Regions from separate parts of the Hahella sp. NBU794 genome, predicted to be linked through region 1. Evidence: predicted binding sites of a transcription regulator. Region 1 holds the regulator's gene; the other holds the start of a gene.
The links. The regulator FNR, encoded in region 1, switches genes on or off when oxygen is low (the NO sensors DNR and NnrR bind a similar motif). The targets are predictions, from matches to a motif close to TTGATNTANATCAA.
Positions count from the first base shown of each region.

Region 2: ccoN (cytochrome-c oxidase, cbb3-type subunit I) is a predicted target of FNR. The motif match lies at 1,242-1,255, and genes of this name have one in related genera.

Region 1 covers NZ_CP192738.1:5,156,713-5,161,187, forward strand. Annotated here, with positions in the region: gene ACQYWX_RS22515 (hypothetical protein) at 1-387, shown strand, start outside; gene fnr (fumarate/nitrate reduction transcriptional regulator Fnr) at 532-1,311, shown strand; gene ACQYWX_RS22525 (sugar nucleotide-binding protein) at 1,308-2,225, opposite strand; gene alr (alanine racemase) at 2,380-3,504, opposite strand; gene dnaB (replicative DNA helicase) at 3,504-4,475, opposite strand, start outside.
Region 2 covers NZ_CP192738.1:2,376,767-2,381,241, forward strand. Annotated here, with positions in the region: gene ccoN (cytochrome-c oxidase, cbb3-type subunit I) at 1-1,005, opposite strand, end outside; gene ACQYWX_RS10630 (alpha/beta family hydrolase) at 1,562-2,188, shown strand; gene rlmM (23S rRNA (cytidine(2498)-2'-O)-methyltransferase RlmM) at 2,279-3,430, shown strand; gene ACQYWX_RS10640 (antibiotic biosynthesis monooxygenase family protein) at 3,518-3,802, opposite strand; gene tusA (sulfurtransferase TusA) at 3,923-4,186, shown strand; gene ACQYWX_RS10650 (DMT family transporter) at 4,191-4,475, opposite strand, start outside.

The DNA.
Region 1 (4,475 bases):
CTGCGCCTGAAAGTGACTCCTGCGACCGTCACCGCACTATCCGAGCACCTTGAGGAAATTCTGACAGAGAGACCGCAAGGCATCCTACTCTCCGGCCATAAAATGGAATTCGCCGGCACAGCAGGCCTGGAAGCGGCGCTAAAAGATTTCAAGCGGCGTATTAAGTCCGCATCGTTTATTCCTATCACGCAGGACTTTTTCGCACTACCTTGGACAGGCTTGATTAGCCAGGGAGTCAGCTGTCTACATGGCGTTGGGTTGGGCGCATTTTCTTACACACCACATTACCAGTTGCGCAACGCCACACAGTTGGACGACTACTACAAAACTCTGGACAACAGCGAGCTTCCAGCAAGAGCAATTCGTTACACTCAAACCCAGTTGTAACAAAAGGTGAAAACTATGTAAAAACAAAGGCGAGCGCAGGTTTTCCCTGTAAATTTCCCATTGTAGGGATTTGCTTTTAAATAGCTATTGGCTATCCTAGAAGCCTCTTTAAGCAGTTTCACTCATCCAGCCACGAGGCAACCGATGGAAAGCAAGCATATAGCAACCTCCTCTCCTTTTAGCTTACACAGAGGCTGCCACGAATGTAATTTGAGCAAGCTTTGCATTCCTATCGCGGTCGGGGCTGAAGATATTGATCGCCTGGAAGAAATCATTCGCCAGGGCAAAATGCTCAATCGCGGCGAATATATCTTTGAGCAACACACCCCATTCCGCTCGTGCTTCGCAGTTCGTAGCGGCGCGATCAAAACATTCACCGTATCAGAGGAAGGCGAGGAACAGGTCACTGGTTTCTATCTGCCTGGCGAGATTATCGGTCTGGACAGCGTTAGCATGGAAAAATACTCCTGCTCCGCCGTCGCCCTTGAACGCACCAGCGTATGCGAAATTCCTCTGGAGAAGTTTGAAGACCTTGCCTCAGACATCCCCAGCCTGCAGCACCACTTTTTCTCATTAATGAGCAAAGAGATTCAGGAGAGCAGGCAGCTCACTATGCTATTAAGCAAAAACTCGGCTGAAGAACGCATTGCCTCGCTTCTATTGTCCCTGTCGACACGCTTTAGCCGTCGTCGCCTATCCGGCACAAACTTCAGACTCCCTATGCCACGCAGCGACATAGGCAACTATTTAGGCTTGGCCGTCGAAACTGTCAGCAGGGTCATTACCCGCTTCCAGAACAATGGCATTATTAAGGTCCAAGGAAGGGAAGTTCAGATATTGCAATTGGACGAACTGCAGAAAATTCTTCGCCACGACACCAAGTGTCTGGAGCATCAGAAGGAATCAGCCCTTAACGCTCGTTAACGGGTCTCTTCCAAGCAGTTTTCAGCCGGTTTTACGCCGCCACGCTGCTGACATTGCTCAATCAACGCCGGCAGATAACGACGCCAGGGAAGCTGCTTGACGCCAAAGGTGTTGCGCAGCTTGATACAACCTAACGCGCCATTCGCCGGAAGCGCCACTCCAGGCAACACATCAGCGCCCTTTTTCTCGATCAGGGCCTGCAACATTTCTTCCTGTCCAAATGCCTGCAGCACAATCGCTTTCAACAGTTCATAGTGGGTGACAGCTTCAGCGCCAGCATAATGGTAAACGCCCCACACCGAGATATTACAACTCAGCTGCTTGATAACAGCGTCTACGACTCTCGCCACATCATCCACCGCGACGGGAGTCAGCTGCATATCGGTGCTGGCGTTTAGGCGCTTCCCTGAAGACAGCGCGGAAAGCATGGTCTGCAGCCAGCCTTGAGCGCCAGCCTCCAGCAACCAGCCCACCCTCAAGATCAGATGCTTGCTATAGTTTTCCTGAAGCCATTGTTCGCTCTGCAGCTTTGTCCGCCCATACACGGAAAGAGGACGTCCTTTGTTGGCGGATATATAAGGGTTCTTTTTGACGCCATCGAAAACAAGATGGCTGGAGAGATGAATAATCGGCGCCTTCCATAAAGCCGCCACCTCCGCTACCGCCTCACAAGCGGAGACATTAACCTGATAGGCCAAATCCGGATGCTGCTCCGCCTTGAACAGGTCAGCCATCTCCGCAGCATGAACCACGAAATCCGCAGACGGCATCGCCCTCATTGCTCGCACGATCGCATCATTGGTCATCAGAAACTGCTCGTAGGGAACGCCCTCCACTGCTATGCCGCTCTGCTGTAAACGCTGAGCTATAGCCTTACCTAATGGCGAATCAATTCCCGTCACACAAACAATCACTCATGCACCCCTTAAAATGTGTCTCGTAGCCTTTAGCGCCCCCAGAATGCGGGCCGTCTGAAGATATTATGTTAACAATATTGGCTGCTTGATGGGATTTTCGCAAACCCGATACCCCGGACTCTATCCCCATCATCCAGCTTAACGCTGCGCTTTAACCCCCTTCCGAGCGATTAAGGTATACCCTGGGGACACGCGAGGTCATGCCCGTAAATAAAGTATAGGAGATTGTTGACGCATATCCTGCAACCTCATCAGCGGAAACAGCTCCGCCCCACAGCTCCACCTCCGACCCAATACGCGCTTCTGGAATGTGAGAGATATCCACCGTCAGCATATCCATGGACACCCGCCCGATAATCTTTGTCCGCTTACCGCACACGGCGACAGGCGCACCATTTTGCATTTGTCTTGGATATCCGTCGCCATACCCTACCGCAACCACTCCCATTCTTGTTGGGCCGCTCGCAGTCCAAGCGGCGCCATAGCCAATAGAGTCTCCTGCTTGCAGCTCCCGAGTAGCAATCAAGCGCGACTCAAAGGTCATTACCGGCTTCAAGCCAAAATCCGCCCCGGTCTTATCCGCCATGGGGGAGGCGCCGTACATCGCAATGCCCGGACGCACCCAATCCAAGTGAGTTTCCGGATACTGCAACAAAGCGGCAGAATTAGCCGATGAGTAACTCCAGCCACCCGATCCCGCCGCCTGCATACCAGCTTGAAACGCCCGCCACTGCTCCTGTTGCAGCAAACTATCCAGTTCATCGGCGCATGCGAAGTGAGTCATCAGCCCAATAACAGAAAGCCCAGGAAACTGGCCCAGCATCTCAGCGACGCCAGCCAGTTTATTTAACGGCAAACCCAACCGGTTCATACCTGTATTCAACTTGATCCAGGTTTGCATCCGGGCGGAACCAGGACCTGTTTTACGCAAAGGAGCCACTTCGGACAGCATGTCCAATTGCTCCATATCATGCACAACCCACTCTATATCGCGCCAACGGGTAGAGTCAGCCAGCTCCTCTGAGCTATAAAATCCTTCCAGCACTAATAGCGGCGTCGTAATACCCGCTTCACGCAAACTCACCGCCTCATCGTAACAGGCCACCGCCAGCTTGGGAGCCTCCGCTTTCAGGGCGCGTGCGATTTCCACTGCGCCATGGCCGTATGCATCAGCTTTAATTACCGCCGCACAACGGGCGTTTTTAGCAATGGAATTCAGCAAACGAATATTGTGACGCAAGGCGTCCAGATCAATAAGAGCGCGGGATGGACGCATTACTCGTAGTCTCCCCCGCCATAATCGTGAGCCAAATCTTCAAACCTTGTGAATTTACCCATGAACGCCAAGCGCACCGTTCCGATAGGGCCGTTACGCTGCTTACCGATAATAATTTCCGCAATACCTTTGTCCGGGCTGTCTTCGTGATAGACCTCATCCCGGTAGATGAACATGATCAAGTCAGCGTCCTGCTCAATCGCTCCAGATTCCCGCAAGTCAGAGTTAACTGGCCGCTTATTGGGGCGCTGCTCCAAACTACGGTTAAGCTGGGACAAGGCGACCACAGGACAGTTCAGCTCCTTCGCCAATGCTTTCAAGCCTCGCGAAATTTCTGAAATTTCGGCCGTACGCCCTTCGGTCATTCCCGGCACCCTCATCAACTGAAGGTAATCCACCATGATCAAGCCAATTTCACCATTATGATCCCGCGCCACCCTTCTCGCCCTGGAGCGCATTTCCGTCGGACTTAACGCCGCGGTATCGTCGATGTATAACGGCTTGTCTTTCAACATGTTAACGGCTGATGTAAGACGCGGCCAGTCGTCCTCATCCAGCTTTCCACTTCTTACTTTGGTCTGATCAATTCGCCCCAGAGATGACAGCATACGCATAACGATAGAGTCGGAAGGCATCTCCATACTGAATACCAGGACAGGCTTACCCCCCAGTATCAGCGCGTTCTCAACCAGGTTCATCGCAAATGTGGTCTTACCCATGGAAGGACGGCCGGCAACGATAATCAGGTCTGAAGACTGCATCCCCGAGGTGCGATCATCCAAGTCACGAAATCCAGTTGTAACACCTGTAATGGCCCCGTCTGAGTGGAACAACTCATCAATTTTCTTAAGGGTCTTAGTCAGAATCGGATTAACCGATTCAGGCCCGCCCTGATTGGGCCGGGATTCCGCTATCTGGAAAACTCGCCGCTCTGCGTCATCCAACACCTCTGTACTGGTGCGCCCTTCCGT
Region 2 (4,475 bases), 2.8 Mb from region 1:
CGCGTTGACGGTCTTGATGGACATCATCGGGCCTTCGAAGGTGGACATACCGTAGAAAGACAGAGATACGACCAGGAAGCGCAGAACCGGATCGGTGCGCAGCTTATGCCATGCGCCGGACAGAGTCATCATGCCGTTGATCATACCGCCCCAAGAGGGAGCCAGCAGAATCAGAGACATAACCATACCTGCGCTTTGCGCCCAGTCAGGCAGTGCGCTGTAGTGCAAGTGGTGCGCGCCGGCCCATACGTAAATGCTGATCAGCGCCCAGAAGTGAACGATGGACAGACGGTAGGAGTAAACCGGACGCTCCGCCTGCTTGGGTACGAAGTAGTACATGATGCCCAGGAAGCCTGCAGTCAGGAAGAAGCCTACCGCGTTGTGGCCCCACCACCACTGCACCATCGCATCGATAGCGCCAGCATAAATGGAGTAAGACTTCATGGCGGAAACCGGGATCGCCATGCTGTTGCCGATGTGCAGAATGGCGACAGTAATAATGAATGCGCCGAAGAACCAGTTGGCGACATATATATGCTTGCTTTTACGTTTGGCGACAGTACCAAAGAAAACTATAGCGTACGCCACCCAGACAACCGCGATCAGAATGTCGATCGGCCATTCCAGCTCAGCATATTCTTTAGAAGTGGTGTAACCCAGAGGCAGCGTAATGGCGGCCAAGACGATGACTGCCTGCCAGCCCCAGAAGGTGAAGCTAGCCAAACCGTTGGAGAACAGAGGAGCCTGACTGGTGCGTTGGACTACATAGTAGGAAGTTGCGAAAAGTGCGCATCCGCCGAAAGCGAAGATAACGGCGTTAGTGTGCAGTGGTCTCAAGCGACCGAAGTGGAACCATGGATAGTGAGTATTTAGCTCCGGCCAGACCAGCTGTGCTGCGATAAGCACGCCGACAGCCATGCCCACTATACCCCAAACAACTGTCATGATGGCGAACTGACGCACCACCTTGTAGTTGTAGGTTTCGTTAGCACTTACTGTATTCATTAGTGACTATTCCTACCCTGAGTTGATTAATACGGCGCAAACCTGCTGGCGAGTTCGTTATGCTTTTGCAATTTTGAGTTGTCGCCCAGTTCGAATGTCAGGCTTTCAGGATCCAGAAACCAGGGGCCTCTTTTTCCTCCCCCTCGACAGCGGGCCGAAGCATAAGAGTTGCACAATGGGGCTGTCAACTTAATATGCTTGGCCAAGTCATTATCTCCACATATTTTTTCCCCTGCTTGATATGCATCAAACGCGTTATAAACCGGAGGGCGGATGCGTTAGTTCAGAAGGGGAGCGTCTGTCTTCGACTTTACTGCAAGGGAAGTCTTAGGGCATGTGAAGCAATGACCAAAGGACAGGAAATCCCTCTCACCCAATGCCTAAATAACTATTAGAAATAATAGATGATTTTTGGCTGATTTCTGGTCAATTTCAAATGGGATGACTCCTTCCTTTAATAAAGGAGGCGAGATCGTGATAATGACGGCCTTCGCGCAAAGATGAATATTTGTTCAGATCGTAGTTTTCGCATTGGTTTTTGGTAGATGGAGGGCGTATGCGCTTTATGGTCGACGGTCCGGAACAGGCCGGGAAAGTTCTTTTATTTGCTCATGGCGCCGGCGCGCCGATGGACTCCGATTTCATGTCCTTTATTACACAGGAGGTCAGCGCCGGCGGCGTGAAGGTCGTGCGCTTTGAGTTTCCCTACATGCAAGAGCGTCGCGATACAGGAAAGAAGCGTCCCCCGGACCGTCAGGATAAGTTGTTAAACTGCTTTGCGGAGGCGCTGGAGAATTGTCCCTCTGATGCGGCGGTTTTTCTAGCTGGCAAGTCTATGGGAGGACGCATGGCCAGTATGCTGGCGGCTGATTTGCCAGAGGGCGATGCTCGGGTGCGGGGATGGCTGGCGTTTGGCTATCCCTTTCATCCCCCTGGTAAACCGGAAAAACTCCGGACTGAGCACTTGATGAATATTCCGCTTCCCGGAGTGGTGCTGCAGGGTGAACGGGACCCATTTGGCGGCCGTTCTGAGAATATGGAGCAGTATTTAAACGAGCAAAGCGCCATGGTCTGGCTCCCCGACGGCAATCATGATCTGGCCCCGCGTAAGGCTTCCGGCCTGACCAAAGAGCAAAACTGGCGCACGGCTGCGCAGGCGGCGCTGGCCTTTATGCTTCGCTGATTTGCCCGGGGCGATAGGATCGACGACAATAGCGGCCTTTACCCGGCCGCGCATTGGCGCGTCGATGAATTGATGATTGGAAACGCCCGGATGTCGCAAAAATACCCTACCAGTTCTTCCCGTAAACGCTCCCCTTTAAGCTCCGGTAAATACTCCGCCATCGGATTGCTCGCCTACTGCCGGCCTGGATTTGAAGCGGAGTGCGCCCAGGAGCTGCAAAATATCGCTTCGCTGCAGTTTGTATACGGCTACTCGAAAATAGAAAAGGGATCGGGCGTTGTATTCTGGCGCTGCTCCCAAGGCAACGCGCTGGATGTATATAAAGAGATAGAGGTGAGTCGCTGTATTTTTGCGCGGCAGGTGTTTTGCGCGTTGCATGACCTCGAAATTGAAGACCCTAAGGACCGTGTCTCGCCAGTGGTCGAAGCGCTGCGCGCTGGCGGCGCATTTGGGTTCCTGCATATTGAAACGCCGCTGGAAGATGAAGCGGGCTCTCTGCAGAAACTGGCCAAGAAGCTGACGGCGCCGATGAGCGCGGCGCTGCGCAACGCAGGCGTATTGAGCAAGGCCAAGTCGGATGAACTGCCCCAGTTGCATCTGGTATGCCTGTCCGGTCAACACATCATCGCCGCTTTGGCGATTTATCCCAACAGCAGCGCCTTGCCGCTGGGCATTCCCCGTCTGCGGTTTCGCAATGAGGCGCCGAGCCGCTCCGCTTTGAAAATAGAAGAAGCGTTTCTGACCATGTTGACCCCTGCGGAGCGTGAGTTCGTATTGAAACGCGGGCAGCGGGGCGTTGACCTGGGCGCGGCGCCAGGCGGTTGGACCTGGTATATGGTGTCCCAGGGCGTGAAGATGACGGCGGTCGATCATGGCGCCTTGCAGCAAGAGCTTCTGGAGGATCCGGCGGTGACTTACGTCAGCGATGATGGATATGTCTATAAGCCGCAGAAAAAAGTCGATTGGGTCGTATGCGATATCGTGGATAAGCCGAAACGGACAATGGAGCGAATGGCGGACTGGCTGTGTTATGACTGGACCACCTATGCGCTGTTTAATCTCAAACTGCCGATGAAAACGCGCATGGATGAAGTGGAAGCCTGTCTGCAACGGTTGCAGGAACGTCTTCTCGGCGCTGACATTGAGTCGGAAGTTCGCGTGAAGCAGTTATACCATGATCGCGAAGAAGTCACTGTATTGGCGCTCACAGGGTATTTTCTGACCGCTTTCCAGAAGCATTAACGCGTTACCCGCGAAGATCTATAAATCAGAGGCGCTTGGGGGCATAAGGCCCTGAGCCTCTGGTTGTTGCTCAGCAGACCTCTTCCTTTAAGAGTGTTCCAGGATGGTGACTTTTTCTTCCCTGTCCATCATCGGAATCAACTCCGCCATCAGCGCTTTACGTTCATCCGATGTCTGCCAGGACTGCCAGTCCTGCACGGAGCGCCAGGTCGACCAGATTACCCGGTCGTTGGGTTCGTTGGCGTTACGCAGGGATTCGCCGGATAAAAATCCAGGCGCCTGCACGGCCGCTTGCAGGATCTTTTTCGCGGTGTATTCGTAATTGGTTTCCAGGGTCTTGGCGATATGGCGTTCGATCAGCACGCGGATCATGTAGCTACCCTCCGGTTTAGCAGCGCTTGTTTGTTATGAGTATAACAAGCAATCCCATGCAATTGAGGTCGATGCGGCGTTGAAGGTGTATAATCGCCGCCACGAAATGGAGAGGTTGCAATGAACGACAGCAAGAACGAAAACGTAGATTACTCGATCGACAGCGTCATGGATGTGTGCGGTCTGTTTTGTCCCGAGCCGGTCATGATGCTGCATAACCGCATCAATGACGTGGAAGTGGGGTGCGTTATCGAAGTATTGGCGACAGATCCCTCCACCCAGAGAGATATCCCCAAGTTTTGTCAGTTCTTGGGGCACGAATTGCTGGCTTCAGGTGAGCGGGACAAACAGTTTTTTTATCACATCCGTAAAGTCGGCGGCTGAAGGGTCAGTCTTTGGCGGTCGCAATCACCGGTTTTCTGGGGCGACTATAGAAGAAGGTCAGTGCGCCAGCTAAGACAATCAGGCCGCTTCCGATCCAGAGTTCCAGATAGATCTCCTCACTCCAGATTAACCATCCTAGCAGGCCTGCAATCGGCAGCGACGCATAGCTGTACAGGCCTATTTTGCCCGGCGACGTCAGTGTATAGGCGTGGGTGGTTGATAACTGACCGATTGTCGCCAGTATGGCGAATAGAAACAGCCAAAGCAGGGTGACCGGCCCCAGCGCCTG